DNA from 4 places in the Streptomyces sp. NPDC087263 genome. Region 1 is predicted to be linked to each of the others. Evidence: riboswitches for the same ligand, from Rfam matches in the RefSeq annotation. Region 1 holds a riboswitch; each other region holds the start of a gene.
What was found. A riboswitch is a leader RNA that binds a small molecule or an ion and turns the genes downstream of it on or off. The one in region 1 is predicted to bind cobalamin.
Positions count from the first base shown of each region.

Region 2: it holds a riboswitch for cobalamin, as region 1 does, so the genes downstream of both, metE (5-methyltetrahydropteroyltriglutamate--homocysteine S-methyltransferase) here and ACIPC1_RS07915 (ribonucleoside-diphosphate reductase subunit alpha) in region 1, are expected to answer to the same signal.
Region 3: it holds a riboswitch for cobalamin, as region 1 does, so the genes downstream of both, ACIPC1_RS09620 (CbtB domain-containing protein) here and ACIPC1_RS07915 (ribonucleoside-diphosphate reductase subunit alpha) in region 1, are expected to answer to the same signal.
Region 4: it holds a riboswitch for cobalamin, as region 1 does, so the genes downstream of both, ACIPC1_RS38310 (cobalamin biosynthesis protein) here and ACIPC1_RS07915 (ribonucleoside-diphosphate reductase subunit alpha) in region 1, are expected to answer to the same signal.

Region 1 covers NZ_JBIUYT010000002.1:595,169-598,352, forward strand. Annotated here, with positions in the region: gene mctP (monocarboxylate uptake permease MctP) at 1-1,050, shown strand, start outside; cobalamin riboswitch at 1,382-1,518, shown strand; gene ACIPC1_RS07915 (ribonucleoside-diphosphate reductase subunit alpha) at 1,653-3,184, shown strand, end outside.
Region 2 covers NZ_JBIUYT010000007.1:95,610-98,793, reverse strand. Annotated here, with positions in the region: gene metE (5-methyltetrahydropteroyltriglutamate--homocysteine S-methyltransferase) at 1-1,316, opposite strand, end outside; cobalamin riboswitch at 1,482-1,701, opposite strand; gene ACIPC1_RS23125 (phosphocholine-specific phospholipase C) at 2,040-3,184, shown strand, end outside.
Region 3 covers NZ_JBIUYT010000003.1:56,176-59,359, reverse strand. Annotated here, with positions in the region: gene meaB (methylmalonyl Co-A mutase-associated GTPase MeaB) at 1-631, shown strand, start outside; gene ACIPC1_RS09625 (CbtA family protein) at 822-1,580, opposite strand; gene ACIPC1_RS09620 (CbtB domain-containing protein) at 1,601-1,822, opposite strand; cobalamin riboswitch at 1,858-2,000, opposite strand; gene ACIPC1_RS09615 (hypothetical protein) at 2,152-2,907, opposite strand; gene ACIPC1_RS09610 (hypothetical protein) at 3,104-3,184, opposite strand, start outside.
Region 4 covers NZ_JBIUYT010000017.1:63,882-67,065, forward strand. Annotated here, with positions in the region: gene ACIPC1_RS38300 (anion permease) at 63-1,307, shown strand; gene ACIPC1_RS38305 (hypothetical protein) at 1,320-1,541, shown strand; cobalamin riboswitch at 1,661-1,802, shown strand; gene ACIPC1_RS38310 (cobalamin biosynthesis protein) at 1,903-2,844, shown strand; gene ACIPC1_RS38315 (cobyric acid synthase) at 2,841-3,184, shown strand, end outside.

The DNA.
Region 1 (3,184 bases):
TCCTCGGGCCTCCGAGCCCCCGCCATGATCGCGTTCGTGAAGGACACCCTGATCTACATCGTGATCGCGGTGGCCATCATCTACATCCCGATCAAGCTGGGCGGATTCGACGAGATCTTCAAGGCGGCGAACGACAAGTACACGGCAGCAGGCGCGGGCGGGACCGTCCCGGCCGAGGCCGGCCAGTGGACGTACGCCACCCTCGCCCTCGGCTCGGCGCTGGCCCTGTTCATGTACCCGCACTCGATCACGGCGACGCTCTCCTCCCGCAGCCGCGAGGTGATCCGTCGCAACACCACGATCCTCCCTCTGTACTCCCTCATGCTGGGCCTCCTGGCCCTGCTCGGCTTCATGGCGATCGCGGCCGGGGTGAAGGTGGAGAACGCCCAGCTGGCGATCCCCCAGCTCTTCGAGAACATGTTCCCGGACTGGTTCGCGGGCGTCGCCTTCGCGGCGATCGGCATCGGCGCCCTGGTCCCCGCCGCCATCATGTCCATCGCGGCGGCGAACCTCTTCACCCGGAACATCTACAAGGACTTCATCAAGCCGGACGCCACTCCCGCGCAGGAGATGAAGATCTCCAAGCTGGTCTCCCTCCTCGTGAAGGTCGGCGCCCTCGTCTTCGTCCTCACCATGGACAAGACGGTCGCCATCAACTTCCAGCTACTGGGCGGCATCTGGATCCTGCAGACCTTCCCGGCCCTGGTCGGCGGCCTCTTCACCCGCTGGTTCCACCGCTGGGCCCTCCTCGCGGGCTGGGCCGTCGGCATGCTCTACGGCACCCTCGCCGCGTACGGCGTGGCCTCCCCCACCCAGAAGCACTTCGGCGGCAGCTCCAAGGAGATCCCCGGCATCGGTGAGATCGGCTACATCGGCCTGACGGCCTTCGTCCTGAACGTCGTGGTGACCGTGATCCTCACCTTCGCCCTCCGCGCCTTCAACGCCCCCGACGGCATCGACGAGACAAGCCCCGAGGACTACACGGCAGACGCCGGCGACAAGGGCGTACAGGTGGAACTCCCGCCGGCGACGGCGGGAACAACCCACTAGACGCCGGGTGGGGGCCGAGGGAGGGATTTTTCGCCCCCTCCGCCCCTACCCGTCCCGTACCTGTTGAGGACAAGGCCGTTCAGACCGGCAGCGGGGGTCTGGGCGCGGCAGCCCACGCCGGACGGGCTAGGGAGATGGAGGCCCCCTCCGTCAGAAGGGGACGTGCCGGAATGTCCGCCCGCAGCGGATGGCGCGTCAACACCGTTCGCTCGAAAAGTGACCGATTCCGCGCCAGACCGAGGACGGATGCTCCGGTACGGCCCCGACCCACGACGACACCTCGGCGGCGTGACACGACACAACATGTGGGGGTACCACAGCAGCCCAACACAAGATGTATGCTCATGCTCGCTGTCGCCGCAGGGGAATCCGGTGCAAATCCGGAACTGTCCCGCAACGGTGTACTTATGCGCGTTCGTTCGCGTATGGAGTCCAGTCCGAGGACCTGCCGACAGTGCGCCCCGGCCAGCCGGCCCGGGTGACATGACGTCCGGGCCTCGCGGAATGGGCCGGTGGACGCGGCGCATCGCTGCCCAAAAGCGTGCGCTCGTGTGCCCCGCCACCCTCCCCAAGGCCCCGTGCCCAGCGAGGGAGAGCCCCACGTGACCATCGCGCCAGTCGACCCGGCCTCAGCGACTACGCAGCAGGCCCCGGTGGAGACGGACGGCCCCGGTACCGCACTGCTGCGGACCCTGACCGACCTCACCGCCGACCTCCCCGGCGCCGACCCCGGCCGGGTCGCCGCCGCCGCGCTGCGTGGCCGCTCCGCACGGGGGGCCTCCGAAATCGCTGTGGAGCTGCGCGAGCTGGCCACCGAGGCCGCGGCGGGCCTGATCTCCGAGGACCCCGTCTACTCCAGGCTGGCCGCCCGGCTCCTGACGGTCAGTATCGCGGCGGAAGCCGCCTCGCAGGGCGTGCGGACCTTCTCCGACTCGGTCACCGTCGGCCACCGCGAGGGCCTCATCGCCGACCGCACAGCGGACTTCGTACGCCTGCACACCGCCCGCCTGGACGCACTGATCGACACGGAAGGCGACGACCGCTTCGGCTACTTCGGCCTGCGCACGCTGCACAGCCGCTACCTCCTGCGCCACCCGATCACCCGCAAGGTCGTCGAGACGCCCCAGCACTTCATGCTCCGCGTGGCGTCGGGCCTGGCTGAAGACGACACAACGCGCGCCCTCACCGAAGTCGAGGCGCTCTACCGGCTCATGAGCCGCCTCGACTACCTCCCCTCCTCCCCCACCCTCTTCAACTCCGGCACGCGCCACCCCCAGATGTCGTCCTGCTACCTCCTCGACTCCCCGCTGGACGAGCTGGACTCCATCTACGACCGCTACCACCAGGTCGCGCGCCTCTCCAAGCACGCGGGCGGCATCGGCCTTTCGTACTCCCGTATCCGCTCCCGCGGTTCACTGATCCGCGGCACGAACGGGCACTCCAACGGCATCGTCCCGTTCCTGAAGACCCTCGACGCCTCGGTCGCCGCGGTGAACCAGGGCGGCCGGCGCAAGGGCGCGGCCGCGGTCTACCTGGAGACCTGGCACTCCGACATCGAGGAGTTCCTGGAGCTGCGCGACAACACCGGTGAGGACGCCCGCCGTACGCACAACCTGAACCTGGCGCACTGGATCCCGGACGAGTTCATGCGCCGGGTGAACGAGAACGCCCTCTGGTCCCTCTTCTCCCCGTCCGACGTGCCCGAACTGGTCGACCTGTGGGGCGACGAGTTCGACGCGGCCTACCACAAGGCGGAAGCCCAGGGCCTCGCCAGGAAAACGATCCCCGCCCGCGACCTCTACGGCCGCATGATGCGCACCCTCGCGCAGACCGGCAACGGCTGGATGACCTTCAAGGACGCCGCCAACCGCACCGCCAACCAGACGGCGGAGCCGGGCCACACCGTCCACTCCTCCAACCTCTGCACGGAGATCCTGGAGGTCACGGACGACGGCGAGACGGCGGTCTGCAACCTGGGCTCGGTGAACCTGGGCGCGTTCGTCGACACGACGGCCGGGGACATCGACTGGGAGCGCCTCGACGAGACCGTCCGCACGGCGGTCACCTTCCTGGACCGCGTGGTCGACATCAACTTCTACCCGACCGAGCAGGCGGGCCGCTCCAACGCCAGGTG
Region 2 (3,184 bases), on a different contig from region 1:
GGCAGGCCGAGGTGGGCGCGCTGGGCGGTGGCCCGCTCGGGGTACGGCCGGCTGCGGCGGGCGTCGGCCTCCGTGACGGCGGCGGCGCGGGCCCGTACGGCGGGGTCGCGGGTGATCGGGGAGTCGGCGCGGGCGGCCAGGGCGGCCCGGTTGGCGGCCAGTTCCGCGGTGATGGCGTCGGTCCCGAGGGTGAGGCCCTTGGCGAGGGTGACGATCTCGGTGGTCTTCTGCCGGGCGAAGGCGAGCCAGCCCAGGATCTGCGGGTCGATGTCACGCTCGGCGGCGGCGTCGAGCGGGACGTGGAGCAGCGAGCAGGAGGCGGCCACGTCGACCTGACCGGCCAGGCCCAGCAGGGTGCCCAGCGTGGCGAGTGACTTCTCCAGGTTGTTGACCCAGATGTTGCGTCCGTTGACCACCCCGGCGACCAGTCGCTTGCCCCGCAGACCGCCCACGGCGGCGAGGGCGTCCAGGTTGGCGGCGGCCGCGTCGGTGAAGTCGAGGGCGAGCCCGTCGACGGGAGCCTTGGCGAGCACGGTCAGGGCGTCGCCGAGCCGGTCGAAGTACGAGGCGACCAGCAGCTTCGGGCGGTCGGCGAGCCCTCCCAGATCGCGGTAGGCGCGTTCGGCGGCGTTCAGCTCGGCCGGCGTACGGTCCTGGACGAGGGCGGGTTCGTCGAGCTGTACCCAGGTGGCGCCGGCGGCTCGCAGGTCGGCGAGGACCTCGGCGTACACGGGCAGCAGCCGGTCGAGGAGGGTCAGCGGGTCGAAGTCCGCGGCCACGCCGGGCGCGGGCTTGGCGAGCAGGAGATAGGTGACGGGGCCCAGCAGGACCGGGCGGGCGGTCAGGCCCAGGGCGAGGGCTTCGCGGAGCTCGTCGACCTGCTTGGCGGAGTCGGTGGTGAAGACGGTGTCCGGACCCAGCTCGGGCACCAGGTAGTGGTAGTTGGTGTCGAACCACTTCGTCATCTCCAGCGGCGCCACGTCCTGCGTGCCGCGCGCCATGGCGAAGTAGCCGTCCAGGGCGTCGGTCACGACGGCGGTCCGGTGGCGTTCGGGGATCGCGCCGACCATGACCGTGGTGTCCAGGACGTGGTCGTAGTACGAGAAGTCGCCGGTCGGTACCTCGTGGACGCCGGCCCCGGCCAGCTGCTGCCAGTTGGTCCGGCGCAGGTCGGCGGCGGTGGCACGGAGAGCCTTCGCGTCGACGCGGCCCTTCCAGTAACCCTCGATCGCCTTCTTGAGCTCCCGGTTCGGACCCTGGCGCGGGTAGCCGTACACGGTGGCCTGCGCTGCCGCGGCTGCGGTCTTGGTGGTCACGGAAATCTCCTTCGCGAGATGAATCCCTGAGATCCCGGAGACGGGACGAGAGCGCGAAGGGGTGACACACCGAACGCGACGATCCTCGCGCGGAAAGGCACGGTCGTCCGTCTGGATATGTACGCCGACCCGCCCACGAGGTCACCGGGATGTCCGCGCACGATGGGTCGAGCACGGGCAGCGGGCAGGTCTTCGGACTTGTGGGCGCGTCCTCCGAAGGGCGGACACCTACTGGCCGTCGCTTCCCAGTCCCTCTCGGGTCCAGTGCGTATGACGGCGGTCGTTCCCACTCACCGCTGCGGGGCAGTCCCGGATTTCCACCGGGTTCCCTCTTACGACGCCTCCCGCCTGGCGGACGGGGCGAACCAGCTGCACGGACCAGCCTAAAGGGCTTCGGGTGACCGCGGGGACAACGCCCACATGCCGGATGGGGGGATGAGACATGCCGTCCCTGCGATCCGCGTCGGGACCGGGCCGCCGCCTCACCGCGGGTTTTGCCTGACGTTGGTTGCGGGAGTCGGCCATCGGCGTTCCTATTGTCGCCGTTCGCCGCACGTACCGCCGAGTTTCACACAGGGGCCATGAGGCCCTTCCTTGTCGTTCGGTGCTCTTGTCACACTCCAATCGCACACGTTCCAGCAGCAGCCCGGCCACCCGGTCATCCCGCGGTGCCGTAGTTCGGTAGTTCCGTTGTTTCCGTCAGGACAAGAGGTCACCCAGCCCATGCCTCAAGTGAATCGGCGCCGCTTCCTCCAGGTCACCGGCGGCACCGCGGCGCTCACCGCGCTGTCCAACAGCGTCGAGCGGGCCGCGGCGCTGCCCGCGTACCAAGGCTCCGGCACGATCGACGATGTCGAGCACATCGTCGTCCTGATGCAGGAGAACCGTTCGTTCGACCACTACTTCGGCTCGCTCAGGGGTGTCCGCGGCTTCGGCGACCCCCGTCCGGCCACGCCCTCGGGTGGCAGGTCGGTCTGGCACCAGTCGGACGGCGCCAAGGACGTGCTCCCCTTCCGGCCCGACGCCGACGACCTGGGCCTGCAGTTCATCCAGGACCTCCCGCACGACTGGAATGACGGACATGCCGCCCTCAACAAGGGCAAGTGCGACAAATGGGTGCCCAGTAAGTCGTCGACGACGATGGCGTACCTGACGCGCGAGGACATTCCCTTCCACTACGCACTGGCCGACGCGTTCACCATCTGCGACGCCTACCACTGCTCGTTCATCGGCTCCACCGACCCGAACCGCTACTACATGTGGACGGGCTACACCGGAAACGACGGCACCGGCGGCGGCCCGGTCCTCGGCAACTACGAGGTCGGCTACGACTGGACGACGTACCCCGAGCGCCTCGAAGCGGCCGGCGTCTCCTGGAAGATCTACCAGGACATCGGCGACGGCCTGGACGCGAACGGCTCCTGGGGCTGGATACCCGACGCCTACCGCGGCAACTACGGCGACAACTCGCTGCTGTACTTCAACAAGTACCGCAACGCCAAGCCCGGCGACCCGCTCTACGACAAGGCGCGCACCGGCACCGACGCCCGCAAGGGTGAGGGCTTCTTCGACCAGCTCAGGGCCGACGTGCAGGGCAAGAAGCTGCCGAAGATCTCCTGGATCGTCGCGCCCGAGGCCTTCACCGAGCACCCCAACTGGCCCGCGAACTACGGAGCCTGGTACATCTCCCAGGTCCTGGACGCGCTCACCTCCGACCCCGAGGTGTGGGGAAGGACAGCGCTGTTCGTCACGTACGACGAGAACGACGGCTTCTTCGACCACCTCGTACCGCCGTTCCCGCCGCAGTCCGCCGCGCAGGGCAAGTCCACCGTCGACGTCGGGCCGGACCTCTTCGCGGGCGACGCGAG
Region 3 (3,184 bases), on a different contig from region 1:
GCCCTCCCCCACCGCCGGCACGCTGGGTGGGGTCGCCAAGGCGACGCGTGAGTCGATCGTGGTGATGGAAGCCGCGGGCTACGACGTGGTGCTGGTGGAGACGGTCGGTGTCGGTCAGTCCGAGACGGCCGTGGCGAACATGGTCGACTCCTTCCTCCTGCTGACCCTCGCCCGCACCGGCGACCAGCTCCAGGGCATCAAGAAGGGCGTCCTCGAACTGGCCGACGTGATCGCCGTCAACAAGGCGGACGGACCGCACGAACGCGACGCGCAGGCAGCCGCACGGGAGTTGGCGGGCGCGCTCCGGCTCATGCACGGCAGGGACGCGGCCTGGACGCCGCCCGTACTGAGTTGCAGCGCCCGCGAGTCGGCCGGCCTGGACACCGTCTGGGACCGCCTGGAACAGCACCGCACGCTCCTCGACTCGTCCGGCCGGCTCGCCGCCAAACGCCGTGACCAGCAGGTCGACTGGACCTGGACGATGGTCCGCGACGAACTCCTGGGCCGTCTGCACGCCGATCCGGCCGTACGAGCCCTCACACCTGCCCTCGAACAGCAGGTCAGGGACGGCGAGTTGACGGCCACACTCGCCGCCGAGCGCATTCTCAGGACCTTCGGCGGCAAGGACTAGCGGCTGCCGGATTCCGGTTGCCGCAGGCGTCGGGCTCCCGGTGGCGACGTAACAAGGGCGCTATCGCGCGGCGCGGACAGTCCTCGCCCTCGCCCTCGACTGCTGTCTCTATCTCCGGGTGGGCGGTACGCGAGAGGGCCCCCGGATGGTTCCGTGGGCCCTGGCTCGTGTGGCGGGTCATGTGGTCATGTCAGTGGGGGGCGGCGACCGGTCGTCCCGCCGTGGCCGTCGCAGGCTTGGGGTGGAGCAACCGCTCGGCCAGTTCGCCGAACACCAGACCGAAGCCACCCCACAGGGTGATCTGTATCGCCAGCGCCGAGACGCGGAAGCGCCACAGCACGGTGGCCGGGAAGTCGGCCGGCACCTCGTTGATGACGGGCAGGAACGCGTACGCCAGTCCGATCGCGACGGCGAAGGCGGCCACCGCCGAGACGGTGGCGTACCAGGTGCCCACCTTCGGGGCGAGCCGCTTACCCAGGATGGTGGCGGCGATGGCGAGGAGCACGCTGAGCACCATCATCAGCAGGTACAGGGTGGTCCGCTTGCCGATGGTGTCGCCGTTGCCGACCGCGGGCGGGTTGGCCGGGTACTTGAGGAACGGCACGACGTACACGGCGAGCAGCGCGCTCCCCGACAGGAGCAGCGCCGTCGCCCGCGCACCGAAACGGCCCACGCGGCCGAGCGCGAAGCAGAAGGCGAGGGCGGCGATGCCGCCGAAGGCGACCCCGTAGATCAGCACACCGGTGGCGAGGCCGGCGGTGGACTGGAGGCTGCGGGAGACGAGTTCGACCTCGTGCTCGTGGCCCGAGGCATGGGCCTCCTCGAAGCTGATCGCGCTGTCGACGCTCGGCTCACCGAGGAAGTAGGCGACGATCAGGGCGAGCACGCCGGCACCGAGGCCGGCGAGCATGCCCCGCACGAGAAGGTTTCTTACTGCTGCGGAGTTCATGAGGTGCGCGGCGTCCTTCGTCAGTGGCAGGGGAAGCCGAGGAGATGGCGGGCGTCGTGCACCCACTCGTGGACTTCCTCGCCGGAGACGACGGAGGTGGCGCCCTGCTCAGCGCCGACGAAGTACAACAGGACCAGCATCAGAACGCCGAAGAAGATCGCCCAGGGGGCGATGTCCTTGAGCGGCAACTTGGCCGGAATGACAGGGGTGTTGGTTGTCGGCTGGGCGACGTGCTGCGCCATGGCAGGGCCTCCTCTGGGAGTTCGCGTCCCATCTCGGTGGTGCACATGACGACGGCCACGGGTCTGACTCAGGGAGTACCTCGATGGGCGTCCCATTTACAGTGGCGCGACCGTGCCGGACTCTCACCGGCTTCCGTCTCGCCGTCGTCGATAACGGACCGACGGTACCGTGTGTCGCGTGCATGGCCAAGACCGCGTCACCTGGCGTGATCTTCCTCTCCTGCCTGGTGACGCGGCCGGTGCGACCCGTGGGGCACTGGTGACGCGACTCGGGCGGCCACTGTCAACGAGGGCGCCCTCCCACGCATTTGCGACCGACGGCCCGGCGGTCAGACCGTGTTCGTCTCCTCGTGGCGCTGCTGTATGCGCGCGATGACGCGCTCCCGTCCCAGCCTCTTGGCCTCGCGGAGCTTGCCTTCCGCGGCGAGCAACGGGATCCAGAACAACCAGCCCCACATGCTGAAGTCCACCACTCCGCTCCACACCAGCGTCTTGTTCAGGCTGAACGACAGGATGAACGTCAGCACATACGCCGCGACCCGATGGGCCAGCAGCAGGCGCAGCGGTGCGTTTCGGGGCCCCTGCAAGAGCTCGACGGCCGCGGCCAGTTCGGCGGCCTTGAGGTCTTCTCCGTCACCCGCGTCGGACTCTCCGCGGGCGGCTCGCCGCAGCGCCTCGGTGACCAGCACGCTCTGTTCCGCGACGGCTTCCTGATGAGCCTGCCCCTGAACGGCACTTGACTTCACGTCGTCCCAGTAGCCGCGTCCGGCCCAGCCGGTGGCGGCATCGACGCGCTCACGTTCGGGCGACCCGGGCGGCGCCAACTCCTCGATCCTGGCCTGCAAGGGCACCGCACGGGCTGCACGCCCCGAGTAGGCGAAGGCGTCGGCGCGGAGGCTCAGCTCCAGATACGACACCAGGAGCCCGAGATCGTCCGGCGCGAGCGCGAGGCCCTGGCGATACGCGGCCTCGGCCTCGGCGTCGTGGTCGTCCTCGTCCTCCGCGGCGTGTGCCTGCCCGAGCCAGCGGAAGAGAACGGGATCCGGCCCGCACTCCTCGAGCCCTGCCTCCGCGGTTGTCCTCACAGCGGCGAATCCACCCACCGCGAAAAGCTCCGAGCACCGCTCTGCGTACTGCCGCCGTTCCACGTCGTACTGCCGCCGTTCCACGTTCCCACCCCAGTCGTCCGAACATGCACCTTCCGTAGTGATCAGTACCGCTGTCAATATCGGCTTGATCACGATGCGCAGGTCAGCGACGTACGGCGTGGATGTTCGCAAGCTACGACGAACTCGGGGTGGGGCCCATGCCACGCAGTTGCTGAATGGTTCCGCCGAGCTTCGTGCGGAACGGCTCGAGCAT
Region 4 (3,184 bases), on a different contig from region 1:
TTCCGTTCACCCAGGTTGCCTACGGTCCTCGTGCCACTGACGTCAAACAGAAGCCTGGGTAAATGGAACACATCACGCTCCTCCTCGGAATCGTGATCGTCACCGCTCTCGTGTTCGATTTCACGAACGGTTTCCACGACACCGCCAATGCGATGGCTACGACCATTTCGACCGGTGCTCTCAGACCCAAGACGGCGGTGGCCATGTCCGCCGTGCTGAATCTCGTCGGTGCGTTCCTCTCCGTGGAGGTCGCCAAGACGATCTCCGGCGGGATCATCAACGAAGAGGGCATACGCACCGAAGTGATCTTCGCGGCGCTCGTCGGCGCCATCCTCTGGAATCTGCTGACCTGGCTTCTGGGTCTGCCCTCCAGTTCCTCCCACGCACTCTTCGGCGGCCTCATCGGCGCCGCGGTGATGTCGGCCGGCTGGTCGTCCGTGAACGGCTCGACCGTCGTCACCAAGGTGCTGCTTCCCGCGATCGCCGCGCCCGTCGTGGCCGGACTCGCCGCGATGCTGGCCACCAGGCTGACGTACAGGATCGGCAGCCGCGCCGACGAGAAGGCGACGGCCAAGGGCTACCGCGCCGGGCAGATCGCCTCGGCGGGCCTCGTCTCGCTGGCCCACGGCACGAACGACGCGCAGAAGACGATGGGCATCATCACCCTCGCGCTGGTCACCGGCGGTGTGATCGCGCCGGACTCGAACCCTCCCACCTGGGTCATCATCTCGGCCGGTATGGCCATCGCGCTCGGCACCTACCTGGGCGGCTGGCGCATCATCCGCACGATGGGCAAGGGCCTCACCGACCTCGCGCCGCCGCAGGGCTTCGCCGCCCAGACCAGCGCGGCCACGGTCATCCTGGCCTCCTCCCACCTGGGCTTCTCGCTCTCCACCACGCAGTCCTGCTCCGGCGCCGTGATGGGCTCCGGTCTCGGCCGCAAGGGCGGTGTCGTCCGCTGGTCGACCGCGCGCCGGATGTTCATCGCCTGGGGCCTCACGCTCCCGGCGGCCGGCCTGGTCGGCGCGGGCGCGGAGTTCCTCACCAAGCAGGGCACCTGGGGCATCGTCCTGACGGGCGTACTCCTGGTGGCCGGCGCGGGCACCATCTGGAAGCTGTCACGCCGCCAGCCGGTGACCATCGACAACGTCAACGAGGTCACCGCCGAGCCCTCGGGCGTCGTCACCGTGGCGATCGCCGCGGTCACCCCGCCGCCCGCGGGTCCGCTCACCGGGGACCTGACCGGCGAACTGAAGGCCACCATCCCGTCCCCGGACGCGGAGCCCACCTCTCCGGCCACGGTGTAAGGAACGAACAGCATGCACATCGACTGGGCAGCCCTCGGCTCCGTCTTCGGAGTCAGCCTCGTGACCACCGTGGCCCTCGTCGGCCTCTTCACCCTGGGCATCGTCGGCCTCTCCAGGCGCGAGTCGGCCTCGGCACAGGGCGGCTCCGCCGCTCTCGCGGTCACCGGCGCGTACGCCTGCTTCGCCGCCTGCGCGGCGGCGGTGGCGTACGGGATCTATCTGATCGTCGCCTGACGGTCACGTCGGACAAGCGCACAAACAAGGTGGGGCGTGGGACGTGTCAACGTCCCACGCCCCACCCGTATGTGGGCCTTCGCACACTCTCCCTCCGCAGGTCAACAGCAAGTTGACGGGTCTTCCAACACCGTGGTGGACTGCCGGAGCCAAGTACGACGGCACGAGAGGAAGCCGGTGCGAATCCGGCGCGGTCCCGCCACTGTCACCGGGGAAGGTAGTCCCCGGAAGCCAGGAACTCCCACCGTCGGTCTCTTCGAACCAGGGCGTGGACACCCTGAGTGAGGACATATCGCCATGCGCGGCTGCCCAAGTGCCTTGCGAACGACGGTTGTGCCCGACCTGACGGTCGGCTGAACCGGTGCGTGCCGATCGCGTCTTCGCGTACGGCGCCGCCGCCGGCCTCCTCGGTGATCTACTGCTCGGCGATCCCCGCCACGGGCATCCGGTCGCCGCGTTCGGGCGGGCCGCGGGAGCCGTGGAGCAGGTGCTGTGGCGGGACGACCGCGGCTGGGGCGCGCTGCACACGGCCGTGTGTGCGGGCGGTGCCACCGTGCTCGCGGCGCTCGCGAGTCATTCCGTACGGGGATCACATACCGCCTCCCTCGCGCTGACCGCCGCCGCCACGTGGGCCGTCGTCGGGGGGACCTCGCTCGGCCGGGAAGCCCGGGCGATCGGCAGCGCGCTGGAAGCCGGCGATGTCGAGCTGGCCCGGGAGCGGCTGCCGCATCTGTGCGGGCGGGATCCGCAGGCGCTCGACGCGGACGGGATCGCGCGGGCCGTCGTCGAGTCCGTCGCCGAGAACACCTCCGACGCCGTGGTGGGGGCCCTCGTGTGGGGGGCCGTCGGTGGTGTGCCCGGGCTTGTCGGGTTTCGGGCCGTGAACACGCTCGACGCCATGGTCGGGCACAAGTCGCCCAAGTACCGGCGTTACGGCTGGGCCTCCGCGCGGCTCGACGATGTCGCGGGCTGGCCGGGGGCGCGACTCACCGCTGCCCTCGCCGGCGCTGCCGGAGGCGATCCGCGGGGCGCCGTACGCGCGTGGCGGGTGGACGCCTGCAAGCATCCGAGCCCGAACGCCGGGCCGGTGGAGGCCTCGTTCGCGGGGGCGCTCGGGGTGCGGCTCGGCGGGACCCTCGCATACGGCGGACGGGTCGAGCACCGGCCCGTTCTGAACGGCGGGGGGCGCGCCGTCGCGGTCGGTGACATCGAGCGGGCCGTACGGCTGTCGCGGCGCGTGAGCTGGCTCGCGCTGGGTGTGTGTGCTGCCGGACGGCTCCTCATGAAGGGGCGTGCCTCGTGAGCGGCGGGCTGCTGGTCGCCGGGACCACCTCCGACGCGGGCAAGAGTGTCGTGACCGCCGGGATCTGCCGGTGGCTGGTGCGGCAGGGCGTCAAGGTGGCGCCCTTCAAGGCGCAGAACATGTCGCTGAACTCGTTCGTGACGCGGGAGGGCGCCGAGATCGGGCGGGCCCAGGCGATGCAGGCGCAGGCCGCGCGCGTGGAGCCGACCGCGCTCATGAATCCCGTACTGCTGAAGCCGGGGGGTGACCGGAGCAGTCAGGTCGTGCTCATGGGGAAGCCCGTGGGTGAGATGAGTGCGCGCGGCTACCACGGCGGGCGGCAGGAGGCGCTGCTAGGGAC